3 regions of the Bradyrhizobium sp. BWC-3-1 genome follow, and region 1 is predicted to be linked to each of the others. Evidence: predicted binding sites of a transcription regulator. Region 1 holds the regulator's gene; each other region holds the start of a gene.

Region 1 (5,515 bases):
AGCGATCCTCTGGGGACTGTCGGCGCGGCAGCCCGACATCCTGATTGCCGGGGATGGCGCGAGCGTCGCGGTGCGGGGCAGGGACGGATATCTGCACCTGATCAGGACGAACAAGGACGGCTTTCTGCTCAAGGAATGGCTCGCTGCCGACGCCGATCCGCGCGAGGCGGGCAGAGCCTCGCTTGCCGATGGCGTGTCCTGCGACGAATCCGGCTGCGTGACGCCACTGGCCGACGGGAGGCTGGTCGCGCTGGCACTGCGCGTCGACGCTCTCGCAGACGATTGCAGTCGGGCCGCCCTGGTGGTGACGACTCGTCCCGCGCCGCCCGATTGCGCGGCGATGGTGGTCGATCGGCAGCGGCTCGCCAGCCAGAGCGCGCTGGCGCTGACGCAGCGTGGTGACGGTTTTGTGGTTCAGGCAGTGAGGGCGAGAGGCACGAGCCGCCCCTGGTTGCCGGCCGGCGCCGGCGAGGGTGATTTCGACGGCAGCCTCGCGCCAAAGTCGACCGCGCCTCGCATCAAGGACGCAACGCCGGCGGACACCGACCTGCAAGCCGACGATTGATCTGATGGTGCGGAGCAACGCAGTGGTTCGGTGCGTCCGTTCGGATTCGCGGGGCGCAAACCACACCATCTCGCCGGCCACGGCCGGCGATGGCGATTCAATCCTGACCTCCGACCTCGTAGCCGGAGGGCGGCTCTGTCAGCCGATCGGCAGGTGCGTGACGGTCGGCTGCCTGTCGGCGGTGATCTGCGCCTTGTGCTCGCGCTCGGTGACCGACTGAGTCACCGGCAGTTGCAGCACCGTCGCGCGCTGGCCTTCGACGAGCTGCGTCACCAGCACGTATTTGCCGTCGGGGAATTCGATCGCATCATGATGGCGGTCGGGAACGTGCGGATCGATCTTGCCGAACTTGCCGACGCGGGAATTGATGGTGCGCGTCCAGATCCAGCGATTGTCGTAGCGGACGTCGTCGGCGAAGGCGAGCTCCGTCCCCGGCAGCAGGCAGACGGCGACGGACGGATCGGCTGCAGAGGCGAAGCCGCGCGTCGAGGTGCCGCGGAAGCTTGTCGTGACGATCGTCTCGCCGACTTCGGCGGGGCGCGACGCGACGGCATGTAGGCTGTAGTCACACATCGGGTGCTCCTCATGCTGGGATAGCAACCCGCGTCTCTTATCGAGGCGCAGGCCTCTATCAGAGTGGAAGCACGAACGCTGTGCTTGGTTGTGGGCAAATCTGCGGCTGGCTTCCGCAAGCCGCGATCACATTATCTTTCCCGAATTCAATAGGAACAAAGCTCGCCGCGATGCATTCGGGAGGCGCGTACGCGAACATTGCCAACTTGGCTGCAACGGCCGAACTTGACCGCTGGTCGCTGTTTCCTCGAACAACCGAGCCGCGAAGCGGTGCTGCTTGAAGCGGTGCTGCTTCGTCGGCGTGGCGAGGAGCCAGCGTTGGAGGAGGGGCCGGATAGTCTGTGCAGAACCAGAAAGGCTATCCAGCCGGAGCGGACGATGATCCGCTCCAATCTCTGACCGGCGATGCCGATCGGAAGCGCGCGAGGCGCCAAGCACCTCCGGCATGAAGTGCTTCCGATATGAAGTACTGCCGATAGAAAGGACTCCCGGTATCAGTACTTCCGGTAAAGCCCGATCAGCTTGCCCTGAATCTTCACCCGGTTGGGCGGCAGGATGCGGACCTCATAGGCCGCGTTGGCGGGCTCGAGCGCGATCGAGGCGCCGCGACGGCGGAAGCGCTTCAGCGTCGCTTCCTCGTCGTCGATCAGCGCCACCACGATGTCGCCGGTATCGGCGCTCTCGTTGCGCTGGATCAGGGCCATGTCGCCGTCGAGAATGCCGGCTTCGACCATCGAGTCGCCGCGCACTTCCAGCGCGTAATGCTCGCCCGAGCCGAGCATGTCAGGCGGTACGCTGATAGTATGGCTGCGGGTCTGCAACGCCTCGATCGGCGTGCCGGCCGCGATGCGGCCCATCACCGGCACCGCGACGGGACGTTCGCCCTCGTCAGCGGGCAGGCTCGCGCTCGCACGCACCTTGCCGAGATTGCCCTCGATGACGCTCGGCGTGAAGCCGCGGCGGCTGCCAGCGGCTGCCTGGAGCTCCGGCAGCTTGATGACTTCAATCGCACGGGCGCGGTTGGGCAGGCGTCGGATGAAGCCACGCTCCTCGAGCGCCGTGATCAGGCGATGGATGCCCGACTTCGAGCGCAGATCGAGCGCATCCTTCATCTCGTCGAAGGAGGGCGGCACGCCGCTTTCCTTCAGACGTTCACTGATGAACCGCAGAAGCTCGTATTGTTTGCGCGTTAACATCTCGACCAAAGTCCCCCGGTTGATGTCGTCCGATTCCGAGACGCTGAATTCGGCCATAAGCCGCTGCATGCTCGAAACAAATCATGAACAGACACTATATGTTCGATACATGTTCCGCAACTGCTTAATTTACCGTGAACAGAGCAAAGTGCGCGGAACGCGCGTTGCGGGGGCGCTCAGACGGGGAGCCGCAACACTTCGCAAGCCGTGCCGGCTTCGGCCTTCGGCGCGAATGGTGCGCGGACGAGAAGTACCTGTGCTGCAGCGAGATTCGCAAGCAGCGAAGAGTCCTGATGATTGACGGGAACAACGACGCGTGTGCCATCGTCACGCTCCTCAAGATGCGCGCGCAGATAGTCCTCGCGCTGGTCGTTGGCGCCGACGTCGCGGCCGAGCACGGCGCGTTCACGGCGATGGTGAATCACTGAACGGCCCGACAGGGCGCGAATCAGCGGCACCATGAACAGGAAAGCGCACACGTAGGACGATACGGGATTGCCCGGCAGGCCGATCACACCCATTGCGCCGAGTCGCCCGTGCATCATCGGCTTGCCTGGCCGCATCGCGATCTTCCAGAACGCCATCGCGATGCCTTCGTCCCGCAGTGCCTGCTGGACCAGATCGTGGTCGCCGACCGATGCGCCGCCGGTCGTGATCAGGACGTCGGCGCCGCTCTCGCGGGCGCGGCGGATGCCGGCGGTGGTGGCCTCGAGCGTGTCGGCGGCAATACCGAGGTCGATGGTCTCGGCGCCCTCGCTGCGGGCGAGCGCGTGCAGGGCGTAGCCGTTGGAATAGACGATCTGGCCGTGGCCGGGCGTGGTGCCCGGCATCACCAGCTCGTCGCCGGTGGCGAGAATCGCGACCTTCGGACGCCTGACAACGGCAAGGTGCGGATGATTCATCCCGGCGGCGAGCGCGAGGTCTCGCTCGGTCAAACGGCTTCCCTTGCGCAGGAGCACGTCGCCCTCGCGGAAATCAACGCCGGCGGGGCGGATGTGCCGGCCGGCGATTGCGGCTTCCTTGATCGTGATCCGCTTGCCGGCGGCGATCGTGTCCTCCTGGATCACGACGGCGTCCGCGCCAAAGGGAACGACGCCGCCGGTGAAGATCCGCACGGCCTCGCCGGCTCCGACCGTCCCCTCGAACGGTCGGCCCGCTGCGACTTCGCCGATGACGGTGAGCTCCGAATCGATCGTCGCGGCATCGGCCGCGCGCACCGCGTAGCCGTCCATCGCCGACATCGCCTGCGGCGGCTGCGTGCGCCGCGCCACGACGTCACGCGCGAGCACGCGATGGTAGGCCTCGTCGAGGGAAATCATTTCTTCCGGCAGCGGCTCTGCACCCGCCAGCACCGCGGCAAGCGCGTCAGAAACCGGCATCAAGGCCACGGCGAAAACTCCTGCTCGGCACGTTCGGGCGAATGTTCCGCACGTCTTCTAGCCGAGCGCAGGCGCAGAGGCAAAAGCGGCTGAGCAGGCACAGTCATCCCGCCCCTTCACATTGTTCCGGAAGGCAGGATCAAGCGCGTCGCGGCATGATCCGAAGGAGGTCACAGATCGGCAGGAGAGTGGTCATGGAAGCGACGAAAATCATGGCAAGGCGAGAACGCGCCATGGCCTGAATCGATCAGCTCCCTGCCTGCCCGGGAGTTACGTCGGGCGCCTTGGATCCCTGATCCTTGTCGGGCAGCGGGTCGGCTTGGGATTTCAGGTCGGCGGCCTTGCTCACAAGCTTGGCGGAAAGGTCCGAATCTGAAGTTGTCCTCGCGAATTCAAGAAGAAGAGAGGCCTGCTTGGTGAGGTAGGTTTTGCCCAGCACGATGATGCATCCGTCCGTAGAAGTCCCAACGGACTCTAAGAGTCCGGAAGGCGGTATTCCGTTCCCGGAACTCTGTATAAAAATGTACAAAGTGATCCGGTTCCTCAATTTTTCAAAATTGGTCCCTCGGGCCGTGCCGTCGTGGGTTTCGCGACAACGGACCGTCGTCAAATGCCCAATGCCTTCAATGCGTTCCCGACGTCACGCGGCGAGGTCACATGCACCGCCGTCAAGCCGCGCGCGCGTGCTCCCTCGATGTTTTCGGCAAGATCGTCGAAGAACACGATGCGCCCGGCGGGCACGCCGATCGCCGCAACGACGTGGTCGAAGGCCTCCGCATCCGGTTTGCGCAGGCCGATGCTGGACGACAAATACAGCTCGCGGAAATGGCCGAGGAGGTCGGCATATTCCCTCGAGAAATGGTCCACGTGCGGCCGGTTGGTGTTGGAGAAAGCATAGAGCGGCATCTGTTTCGCTGCGCGCGGCAGCAGCTCGGCGATGTCAGGCATTTCGCCGGCGAAAATCGCGTTCCAGCCTTCCAGGAACTGCGCATCCGAAATGCCGATTCCGAGCGAGGCTCGCAATGAGGCGAAATAGTCCTCATCGCTGATCTTCCCCATCTCGTGCAACCGATAGGCTTCGCTGTCCCGCACATAGCGCGCGACGATGGCTTCGGGCTTGCAGCCGGCATGTCCCGCCCAGCAGGCGATCGCCTTGGAGAAATCGATATCGAGCACGACGCGGCCGAGATCGAACAGGAGCGCATCCGCGCTGCCGGGAGAGAGCGATGTCACCTGCGTCCTTTCACTCAGTATCGATACGGCTCGTGGTCGAACAGCGGAAACGCGCTGAACACACTCGGCGCGTTGGTTGCGGTCGCCTGCTGCAGGCAGGATTTGTTGACCTCGGCGAACGAGGTCGCACCCAAGAGGCCGAGGCAGCGCAGCACTTCGTCCTCGAGCAGTTCCAGCATGCGCGCCACGCCGGCTTCGCCGGCCGCCGCCAGCGCCCAGCATTGCAGCCGGCCGATGCCGACGAGGTCGGCGCCCGCCGCGATCGCCTTGACGATGTCGGTGCCGCGACAGACACCGCCATCGACCATGATCTTGGCGCGGCCGTTCACGGCGTCGACGATCTCGGGCAGCACGTGCATGGCGCCGCGACCGTGATCGAGCTGACGGCCGCCATGGTTGGAGACGTAGATCCATTCGACGCCGTGATCGATCGCGATCAGCGCGTCCTCCGGCGTCGCGATGCCCTTGAGGATCAGCGGGATCTTGAACTTGTCCTTGATCATCTTCACCGTCCGCCACTCCAGACCCTTCTGGTAATCGCCCCCGGTGGCGCGCAAGCGGCTCTCGCG
Region 2 (5,515 bases), 1.8 Mb from region 1:
AGTGGGCGGCCTCCTCGCGGAGCGCTTCGAGATCGTCGGCAGCGGTCTTGCGTTTCATCGGAGCCTCCGGCCGCTTTTGAGGCTTGTGCGGATCGGTTGCGGCATTGGCGATCATGGCGCCGGTCATGCGCTCGGCGTCCTCAATCAGGGGCTTAATGATCGAAGCCTCGGGCAGGTTCCTCCAATATTTCTTCGGCATCTCGGTCTGCATTGCCTTCACCTTCAGGCGGGCCGGATTGAAGATGCTGGCATAGTAGCGCCGCCAGGTTTCCTCCAGCCGGTCTTCGCTCGGCGCCTCGCTCTTGCCGACGCCTGACGTGAACGAGAGCGCGTGGCCATCCCAATGCGCGCACAAATCCGGCGTCAGGATCGACCAGGGCATATCGGCGAAGCGCTTGGCGAAGAACGGCGCGGCGAGCTCGACGATATGATGCTCCGGCTCGAACCAGGCGACGTAGTGTGCTTCGCGTTCCCTGCCGATCTCGCGGAAGCGCACGAAGGCATGCATCTTGTGCTCGTCGCGGTAGACCGCCTTTGCCATGGCCGTGACTTGCGCGACATCGAGATCGGTCGCGACCTCGATGAGGTCGTGATTGTCCTTCAGCCGAAACAGCAGGCGATAGAGGATCGCGAAACGCTCGGGATCGCGATGCAGGATCGCGGCCTTGGCGAGCTCGACGAATTTTGCTGGCACGTTGAAGGTGCTATCGCCACCGGCCGGCAGCGGAGACGGCGAGGGTGGCGCGAACAGCTCCGCTTCGCCGCCCTGCACGGTCCAGGTGACATCGACCGGTTTCATTTGGTGAAGCACGAGGCTACGCGCGGCTTTGCGCCAGCCGTCGAAATCGGTTTCGTTCTCGAGGGTGATGTACTGCATCAGAAGCCAAATCCCAGTTGTGTGGCCTTCGGCTTGAACCGTTCGATCAGCCGTGCCTCGTCGAGGCGGTGCGGCGCGGGCCGGTGATCGCTCAGCACGATGAACGGCAGCGCTTTGTTCCGGGGCACATGCAGCCGCGCGAGATCGGCGACGCGGATGGTGGTCGTGCGGCGCGCCGCGATGATGCGCTCGACCGCCTTGGTGCCGAAGCCCGGCACGCGCAACAATTCCTCGCGGCTGGCCCGGTTGACGTCGAGCGGGAAGCGGTCGCGGTGGCGCAGCGCCCAGGCGAGTTTTGGATCGATGTCGAGCGGCAGCATCGCACTGTCGTCGACGATCTCGCCGACGTCGAAGCCGTAGAACCGCATCAGCCAGTCGGCCTGGTAGAGTCGGTGCTCGCGCAGCAAGGGCGGCGCGCGCAGAGGCAGCGCGCGGCTGGCATCGGGGATCGGGCTGAACGCGGAATAATAGACGCGCCTCAGCCTGTATGAACTGTAGAGATTGGCGCTGGTGTGGAGGATAGTGTGGTCGGAGGCCGCGTCGGCGCCGACGATCATCTGCGTGCTTTGGCCGGCCGGTGCGAAGCGCTGCGGCTTGGCTTTCGTCTTCGCGCTACGGCTTTCCTCGGCCTCGTCCAGCTTCAGCCGCAGTCGGCCCATTGTGCGGCGGATCGCGCGCACGTCCTTCTCGGGCGCGAATTGCTGCAGGCTCGTCTCCTGCGGCATCTCGATGTTGATGGAGAGACGGTCGGCATATTTGCCGGCCTCGGAGATCAATGCATCGTCGGCCTCGGGGATTGTTTTGAGATGGATGTAGCCACGGAAGTGATGCTCCTCGCGCAGTTTGCGCGCGACGCTTACCACCTGCTCCATGGTGTAGTCGGGGTTGCGGATGATGCCGGAGGAGAGAAACAGTCCTTCGATGTAATTGCGCCGGTAGAAGTCGAGCGTCAGCTTGACGACTTCGTCGATGGTGAAGCGGGCGCGTGGCACGTTGGAAGAGGCCCGGTTGACGCAATAGAGGCAGTCGTAATTGCAGGCGTTGGTCAGCAGCACCTTGAGCAGCGAGATACAGCGACCGTCCGGCGCGTAGGAATGGCAAATGCCCATGCCGGGCGCGGTCGATCCCATGCCCTTGCCGTCGCTGGAATCCCGCCTCTCGGTGCCGCTGGAGGCGCAGGACGCGTCGTACTTGGCGGCGTCGGCCAGGATTTCCAGCTTGCGTTGCACGTCCATATTGGATCCCTTTGATTCAGCTCATGAATCCCAAGGCCCGCCAATTCGATTGACTCCTGGGGCGTCGTTAGCTTTATATTAGAACATATCATGAACAAATGAGCTAGCCGCTGGTTCTCTTTTTGAGAGCCACCGGCAATCACTCCTGAGGAGCGGCGTATATGAGCGGCGCACGAACAAGCGCGCTTGCAGCCTTGCGCGGCCAGATCGAGCGCATCGAGACGGCGGAGGTCGTGCATCATCGCGACCGTGTCGCGCTCGGCCATCGCGAGGCCGACAGCGCGCTAAAGGGCGGGCTCGCACGCGCGGCAATCCACGAGGTATTTTGCGAAGGACGTCAGGGCGCGGCCGCGACCGGCTTTGTCACCGGACTTGCGGGGCGCATGACGGCACGCAAACCGCTGCTGTGGGTGCGGCAGGATTTTTCAGAAATTGAAACCGGTGCGCTGTCGATGAGCGGGCTCACCGAGATCGGTCTCGATCCGCGCCGTATGGTGATGGTGCGCGCCGCCGACGTGGAGAGTGCGTTGCGCACGTCGGCCGATGCGCTCGCCTGCGACGCGCTGGGCGCCGTCGTGCTCGAGCTCTGGGGTGAGACGAGGCAGTTCGATCTCGTGGCGAGCCGCAAGCTGACGCTGGCTGCGCAATCTTCCGGTGTCACCGGCCTGTTGCTGCGGATGGCCGCGCAACCTTTACCCTCGACCGCCGAGACCAGATGGATGCTGCGCGCGGCGCATTCGCCGCCGGGCGCGATGTGGAGCGCCTGGGGGGCGCCGCGCTTCGATGCCGAGCTCCTGCGCAATCGTCACGGTCCGTGTGGCCGGTGGATCATGGAATGGAAATGTGATGAGTGCCAGTTCTCTGAATCGTCGGCGTATCCTCAGCCTGTGGCTACCGCGCCTGCCCATCGATCGGATCCAGCGGTTCTTCGGCAACGTCGGACTGCATAAAAATAATGCGCCTAGCATCGTCGTTGCCAAGGATAGCAACGCGCTGGTGATCCATGCGCTGGACGAGGCGGCCGAGCGCCTCGGTCTGCATATCGGCCAGCCTTTGGCCAATGCCCGGGCGATGTGTCCAAATCTCAAGGTGTTCGACGCCGATGCCATGGCCGATGCGAAGACGATCGGCGACATCGCCGACTGGTGCGACCGCTTCACGCCGCTGGTGGCGCTCGATCCGCCGCACGGGCTGTTCCTCGACATCACCGGCTGCGCGCATCTGTTCGGCGGCGAGGCTGCGCTGTTGCAAACCCTTGTCCGCGCCCTCGACCGCCAGGGCTTTGCCGTCAGCGCGGCGATCGCCGGCACCTCGGTCTGCGCGCGCACGCTGACGCGGCAATCTTCAGGGACCATCGTTGCCGATGGCGAGGAGGCGGCGGCAATCAGTCGGTTTCCGGTGTCCGCACTTGGCGCGGGTGAGGCCATTACCACCGGTCTGCGACGCGCCGGCCTGAAGACCATCGGCGATGTCGCCTCGCGCACGCCGAGCGAAATCACGGCGCGGTTCGGTGCGCGGTTCTCCACGCTGCTCGCGCATGCGCTGGGGCAGGGCGATGCGCCGATCAATCCACGAAAGCCGCCGCCTGATTACATCGTGGAGAAACGCTTTGCCGAGCCGATCGCGACCGACACCATGATCGCGATGACGCTGTCGCGCCTGGCGGATACGTTGATCGCGTCGATGGAGAAGCAGGGCAAGGGCGCGCGACGGTTAGAAGCCACATTCTTCCGTACCGACGGCGCGGTGCGCGCCATCATGGTCGAAACCGGACGTCCCGTGACGCGGAGCGCGGTCGTCGACCGGCTGTTCCGCGAGCGTCTCGATGCACTCGCCGATCCCCTCGATCCCGGCTTCGGCTTCGACATGGTGCGGCTGTCGGCAAGCCGCACCGAGATCGTGGTGCAGGAGCAGCGCGATCTCGACGCCCATGTCCACGACAATGACGAGCTTGCCGCGCTGATCGACCGCATCGCCGCGCGCATCGGCGGAAAGCGCGTCGTCGTGCACCTGCCTGAGGATACCCATATCCCTGAATGTGCGGTGCTGGCGGCGCCTGCCCAGCATCATCTCGCCGTGGCCATGCAGGCCGAATGGCCCGCGCGCACCGAGGGTGAGCCGCCGCTGCGTCCGTTGCGGTTGTTCGACAAGCCTGAGCCGATCAATGTGCCGTTCGCGACCGTGCCCGACGGGCCGCCGCATCAATTCACCTGGCGCCGCGCGCAGCATGCGGTGGTGCGGGTGGAGGGCCCCGAGCGCATCGCCATGGAATGGTGGCGGCAGGACGGCAAGCAACTGACGCGGGATTATTTCCGTATCGAAGATGCCGAAGGCTTGCGCTTCTGGATCTTTCGCGACGGTCTTTACGAGGGGGAGTGCTTCGACGGCGACGGCAAGCCCGTTCCTCCCGGTTGGTATGTGCACGGTCTCTTCGCATGAACATACCTTCTTATGCCGAGATCGGCATCACCACGAATTTCTCCTTCCTGCGCGGCGGTTCGGACCCGCGTGCCTATGTGCACCAGGCCAGCATCCTCAGCATTCCCGTGATCGGCATCGCCGACCACAACACGCTCGCTGGCGTAGTGCGCGCCTACAAGGAGCTCGACAATGACAAGGTGCTGTACAAGCCGAAGCTTTTGATCGGCACGCGCATCGTCTTCATCGATGGCACGCCGGATATCCTGGTCTATCCGTGTGACCGCGCCGCCTATGGCCGGCTGTGCCAGCTTCTCACCCGGGGCAAGCGCGGCGACGACATCACGCGGATCGCGAAGGGCAAATGCCATCTCACCTTCGCCGATCTCCTTGCGTTTTCCGAAGGCCAGCTCCTGATCCTGACGCTGCCGCATCGCTTCGATGCGGCGCAAGCGCAGGACATCCTCGCCAAGCTGAAGGCAAGTCGCGCCGAGGGCGTGTGGCTGGCGGCGAGTCTGGTCTATCGCGGCGACGATCGCCGTCGCCTCGCGCAGCTCGATGATCTCGCCGCAAAAGCAAAAGTGCCGCTGCTTGCGACCAACGAGGTGCTCTATCACCACTCCGCGCGCCGTCCCCTCCAGGACGTGCTGACCTGCATCCGGGAGAAAACCACGATCGAGGCGGTCGGCCGGAAGCTGGAAGCCAATGCCGAGCGATTTCTGAAGACGCCCAGGGAGATGGCGCGGCTGTTCCGCGATTTCCCCGAAGCTGTCGCGGAGACCATGCGCTTTGCGGACAAGATCACCTTCTCGCTCGGTCAGCTCAAATACCAGTATCCGGATGAGCCGGTGCCGCCGGGAAAGACCGCGCAGGGGCATCTGGAGGATCTGACCTGGGCGGGTGTCGACAAATATTTTGGCGGCAAGATCGACGACAAGCTGCGCGCCACCCTGAAGAAAGAACTCGCACTGATCGCCGATCTGAA
Region 3 (5,515 bases), 2.6 Mb from region 1:
AAGCCGAGCACGTCGGCGAACAGATGATCGCTGGCCGCATCCGATGCTTCCCTCCGTTTCTCGAACAGGTCTTCGCCCGCGGGACTCTTCACGACGAGCCGCGGCTTCGTCTCGTGCTCGTCAAGCAGGCCCTTGCAGAGCAGGGCGGGCTCGGCCGCCGAGATATCGAACAGGCCGAATTTGATGCTCGACGATCCCGAGTTGAGAACGAGAACCGTGTTCGACATGGCTCTCCTCAGTCGCCTGCCTCTGCCGGCGTGTTGCCGCCGGCGCTGTTCTGCCAGACCCATTCCTGGATTTCCGGCATGTCCTCGCCGTGTTCGCGCACATAGCGCGAATGCTCGATCAGCTTGTCGCGGAATTGCTGCTTCACCTGCGCCGCCCTGGTCGCGAGCCCCGGCACGCGCTCGATCGCCTCGATCGCGAGGTGATAGCGGTCGAGCTCGTTGAGCACGACCATGTCGAACGGCGTCGTCGTGGTGCCTTCCTCGGCAAAGCCGCGGACGTGCATGCCGGCGTGGTTGGTGCGGTTATAGGTCAACCGGTGGATCAGATGAGGATAGCCGTGATAGGCGAAGATCACCGGCTTGTCGCGCGTGAACAGGCCGTCGAAGTCGCGGTCGGACAAGCCGTGCGGGTGCTGCTCCCTGGGTTGCAGCGTCATGAGGTCGACGACGTTGACGACGCGGATCTTCAGCTCGGGCAGCGCCTTGCGCAGCAGGTCGACGGCAGCGAGCGTTTCCAGTGTCGGCACGTCGCCGGCGCAGGCCATCACGACACCGGGCTCGCCATTCGCATCTTCCGTGCCGGCCCAGCTCCAGATGCCGATGCCGGCGGCGCAATGCGTGGCTGCCTCCTGCATCGACAGCCATTGCGGCGCCGGCTGCTTGCCGGCGACGATGACGTTGATGCGGTCATAGGTGCGCAGGCAGTGATCGGCGATCCACAGCAGCGTGTTGGCATCCGGCGGGAAGTAGATGCGGACGATGTCGGCCTTCTTGTTGGCGACGAGATCGACGAAACCGGGATCCTGATGGCTGAAGCCGTTGTGGTCCTGACGCCAGACATGCGAGGTGAGCAGATAGTTGAGCGAGGCGATCGGTCGCCGCCACGGCAGATGCCGGGTCACCTTCAGCCATTTGGCGTGCTGGTTGAACATGGAATCCACGATGTGGATGAACGCCTCGTAGCAGGAGAAGAAGCCGTGCCGGCCCGTGAGCAGGTAACCCTCTAACCAGCCCTGGCAGAGATGCTCGCTCAGGACTTCCATCACGCGTCCGTCCTGGGCGAGATGCACGTCGTAAGGTTTTGTCGGCTCCATCCAGACGCGTTCGGTGGCCTCGAACACCGCATCGAGCCGGTTCGACGCAGTCTCGTCCGGGCCCATGATGCGGAAGTTGCGGGCCTCGGTGTTGAGGCGGATGACGTCGCGCAGGAATTTCCCGAGCTCGCGGGTTGCCTCCGCCACGACGCCGCCCGGCTGCGCTACTTCGACGGCGAAACTGCGGAAGTCCGGCAGCTTCAGCTCCTTCTTCAGAAGGCCGCCATTGGCGTGCGGATTGGCGCCCATGCGGCGATTGCCTTCGGGCGCGAGCGCCTGGAGCTCAGCAATGAGCGCGCCGTTCGCGTCGAACAGCTTTTCCGGCTCGTAGCTGCGCATCCAGTCTTCGAGAATCTTCAGATGCGCCGGGTTCTCGCGACAGTTCGCGACGGGCACCTGATGCGCCCGCCAAAAGCCCTCCACCTTCTTGCCGTCGACTTCCTTGGGGCCGGTCCAGCCCTTCGGGCTGCGCAGCACGATCATCGGCCAGCGCGGACGTTCGACGCTCTTGCGGCCGTCGCGGGCGTGCTGCTGGATCGACCGGATGCTGACGAGCGCGACGTCGAGCGCGTCTGCCATGGCCCGGTGCATCAATTTGGGATCGTCGCCCTCGACGAACAGCGGCTCGTGGCCGAGCCCGCGGAAGAGATCGCGGATCTCGTCGTCGCGCATCCGGCCGAGCACGGTCGGATTGGCAATCTTGTAACCGTTGAGATGCAGGATCGGCAGCACCGCGCCGTCATGCGCAGGATTGAGGAATTTGTTGGAGTGCCAGGACGCGGCGAGCGGGCCGGTCTCGGCCTCGCCGTCACCGACGACACAGGCGACGATCAGGTCGGGATTGTCGAAGGCCGCGCCATAGGCATGCACCAGCGCGTAACCGAGCTCACCGCCTTCGTGGATCGAGCCCGGCGTTTCCGGCGCCGCGTGACTCGGGATGCCGCCGGGGAAGGAGAATTGCCTGAACAGCTTGCGCAACCCCTCGGTATCGCGCGCGATATCGGGATAGAGCTCGCTGTAGCTGCCTTCGAGATAGGTGTTGGCGACCATGCCGGGGCCGCCGTGCCCGGGACCGCAGACATAGATCACGTTCAGGTCCAGCGCGCGGATGACGCGGTTGAGATGGGCATAAATGAAGTTCAAACCGGGCGTCGTGCCCCAATGGCCGAGCAAACGCGGCTTGATGTGCTCGGGCCGTAAGGGCTCGCGCAGCAGCGGATTGTCGAGGAGATAGATTTGCCCAACGGAGAGATAGTTCGCGGCGCGCCAATAGCGGTCGAGCAGATCGAGGTTGCTGCTCGCTGCGGCCAATTGTTGTTGATTTGTCATGTTCTTGCCGACCTTCACCCAACGATCGTCATCAACCATGTTCCGCGACGATCGATCCCTCCCGTGATCAAACGGAATCGTGGTCACGCTGGTGTTGCGTGAAGTCAAAAACCCCCGCCCGAAATTTGGGCAGCTCGACTGTGCATGGGGTTGTTTTCACGTTTTTTATTTGTGTTCTTGATTTGTTCCTTTGACATGCTATCTTGGCTTCATGAGTCCAGCATCCTCTCATGCTCTCAAGCACCCGCCGGTCACGGCGCCCTCCGAGCCGGCGGGTGCGCCTTCTGACTTCCCTGAGCTGGCGGTCGCCATCGACCGCCAGCGCAGGCGAGGCCGGGGCGCGCAGTCCAACGCCAGCGGCCGGTTTGAGGCCGAGGCGCGCGTCGCATTCGACGATGGCTGGCAGAGCCTTGAAGAACTGCCCCCGTTCAAGACCACGGTCGGGATCGACACCTCGCGCAAGGTGATCACCCGCAACGAATCTCCCGATATCGGCTTCGATCGCTCGATCAATCCCTACCGCGGTTGCGAGCACGGCTGCGTCTATTGCTTCGCGCGGCCGACGCATGCCTATCTTGGCCTGTCGCCGGGGCTCGACTTCGAGTCGAAGCTGTTCGTGAAGCCCGAGGCGCCGGCGTTGCTCGAGAAGGAGCTTGCGGCGCCGGGCTACGAGCCGCGGATGATCGCGATCGGCACCAACACCGATCCCTATCAGCCGATCGAGCGCGAGCGCAAAATCATGCGCGGCATTCTGGAGGTGCTGGAGCGCGCCGGCCATCCCGTCGGGATCGTCACCAAGTCGGCGCTGGTCGTGCGCGACATCGACATTCTCGCGCGAATGGCCAAACGCAACCTCGCCAAGGTCGGGATCTCCGTGACCTCGCTCGATCCGAAACTAGCGCGCACCATGGAGCCGCGGGCGTCCACGCCGCCGAAGCGGCTGGAGGCACTGAAGCAGCTTTCCGAGGCTGGCATTCCGACCACCGTCATGGTCGCGCCCGTGATCCCCGCGCTGAACGATTCCGAGATCGAGCGCATCCTGGATGCCGCCGCCCATGCCGGCGTCAAGGAGGCCTCCTACGTGTTGCTGCGGTTGCCGCTCGAGGTGCGCGATCTCTTTCGGGAATGGCTGATGGCGAACTATCCGGACCGGTATCGCCACGTCTTCACGCTGATCCGCGACATGCGCGGCGGCCGTGACTACGATGCGAAATGGGGCGAGCGCATGAAGGGCACCGGCCCGATGGCCTGGACCATCGGCCGCCGCTTCGAGATCGCTTGCGACAGGCTCGGGCTGAACAAACGGCGCGCCAAGCTGACGACGGATCATTTTGCCAAGCCGAAGCGGAACGGCGATCAGCTCAGCCTGTTCTGAGGGACGAAGTGAGAGAGGCGTCGTATGAGTAAGGAACCGCCAGCTCCTATCCCGCGGCTGACCGTCATCACGCTGGGCGTGAACGACATCCGCGCCAGCATTGCCTTTTACGACGCGCTCGGTTTCTCGCGCCGGCTCAAGGTAACCGGCGAGACCGTTGCGTTCTATGACACCGGCGGTCCGGTGCTCGCGTTGTTTCCCTGGGATCAACTCGCGGTCGACGCCAAATTGCCTGATCATCCGAGGCCATCGACGTTCCGCGGCATGACGCTCGCCTGGAATTGCCGCGCGCGTGAGGAGGTGGATGCGGTGCTGGCCTTCGCCGTCGGCAAGGGAGCCGCGCTGCTGAAGGCAGCACATGAGACCGACTACCGCGGCTATTCCGGCTATTTCGCCGATCCTGACGGCCATCCCTGGGAAGTCGTGGTCGCGCCCGGCATCGACGTCGGCGAGGACCGGCGGGTGCATCTGGCGGAATAGGGCGGCTGGCTTGAATAACGGGAATTGTTCGAGGTTCCCGATTGCGCAGGCCATGCCGCTTGCGCACGATCCCGGCCATGATTCGGGATCAATCCGCCAAGAAGCCGGCCAAAGGCGCGCCCACAAAGGCTGCGCCTAAGAGCGAGAAGGCTGCGCCTGAGAACAAGAAAGCTGCGCCCAAAAAAATCGCCAAGGCGCTGGCCGGCACAAAGAGCGCCATCATCGTCGCCCCAAGCTTCCGCCGTGAGCGCGCGCTGATCAAGCGTGGCGTCTGGCCGGTAGCGGGCTGCGATGAGGCGGGCCGCGGGCCACTGTGGCCGTCGCCTCGCGCTCCCGCATCGACCGCGACAACATCCTGCGCGCCTCGCTGTGGGCGCTGAAGCGCGCCGTGGTGGCGCTGCCCCCAGCAGCCGCGGCACGTCTTCGTCGACGGCCGCGACCGGCTCGACACGGAATGCGATTGCGAAGCCGTGATCGGCGGCGACGGCATCGTCCTGTCGATCGCAGCGGCCTCGATCATCGCCAAGGTAACGCGGGACCGCCTGATGTGCGCGTTGGCGCAGGACTGTCCCGGCTACGGTTTCGAGCAGCATAAGGGCTACGCCGTGCCCGAGCACCTCGACGCGCTCAACCGCCTCGGTCCCACCGTCCACCACCGCAGCTTCTTCGCCCCCGTCGCCGCCGCACGCGCCAAGCACATGCCCTGGACGGTCGAGCCGGCGCAGGATCTGTTTGCGGTGACCGAGATCGAGTTGCAGGTGGACACGAGCCTGGAAGTCGACGCGTCGGCAAATCTCTAGACGAGACTCAGTTGCCACGACGCGTCACGCCCTTTATCAAAACAGTCGTGAGCGAATAGGGCCGGCTTCACGGGTTGGCTGCATCTTTCGGACGTTGCATGCGGTTTACCTCCCTGGTCATCGAGCTCATTCGCGCGCGGCCGCGGCTGATCGTCTGGATCGCCGTGCTGCTCCAGGCCGCGATGTGGCTGTTCGTGGCGCTCGTGTTTT

What was found. The regulator LexA, encoded in region 1, represses DNA repair genes until DNA is damaged. The targets are predictions, from matches to a motif close to TGTTCNNNNTGTGTTCNG.
Region 2: the regulator LexA is predicted to act here: its motif matches at 2,192-2,209, upstream of RX329_RS30090 (ImuA family protein).
Region 3: the regulator LexA is predicted to act here: its motif matches at 2,823-2,840, upstream of RX329_RS33725 (PA0069 family radical SAM protein).

The regions. Positions count from the first base shown of each region.
Region 1 is NZ_CP136625.1:4,428,420-4,433,934, forward strand. Features, by position in the region: partial or broken gene RX329_RS21460 (ComEC/Rec2 family competence protein) at 1-565, shown strand, start outside; gene RX329_RS21465 (hypothetical protein) at 704-1,138, opposite strand; gene lexA (transcriptional repressor LexA) at 1,633-2,334, opposite strand; gene glp (gephyrin-like molybdotransferase Glp) at 2,511-3,722, opposite strand; gene RX329_RS21480 (hypothetical protein) at 3,961-4,152, opposite strand; gene RX329_RS21485 (HAD family hydrolase) at 4,320-4,946, opposite strand; gene RX329_RS21490 (alpha-hydroxy acid oxidase) at 4,961-5,515, opposite strand, start outside.
Region 2 is NZ_CP136625.1:6,201,144-6,206,658, reverse strand. Features, by position in the region: gene RX329_RS30100 (UdgX family uracil-DNA binding protein) at 1-877, opposite strand, end outside; gene RX329_RS30095 (putative DNA modification/repair radical SAM protein) at 877-2,112, opposite strand; gene RX329_RS30090 (ImuA family protein) at 2,274-3,062, shown strand; gene RX329_RS30085 (Y-family DNA polymerase) at 2,959-4,551, shown strand; gene RX329_RS30080 (error-prone DNA polymerase) at 4,548-5,515, shown strand, end outside.
Region 3 is NZ_CP136625.1:6,989,599-6,995,113, reverse strand. Features, by position in the region: gene RX329_RS33735 (acetate/propionate family kinase) at 1-227, opposite strand, end outside; gene RX329_RS33730 (phosphoketolase family protein) at 236-2,650, opposite strand; gene RX329_RS33725 (PA0069 family radical SAM protein) at 2,862-4,025, shown strand; gene RX329_RS33720 (VOC family protein) at 4,050-4,505, shown strand; partial or broken gene RX329_RS33715 (ribonuclease HII) at 4,583-5,305, shown strand; gene RX329_RS33710 (glycosyltransferase family 39 protein) at 5,404-5,515, shown strand, end outside.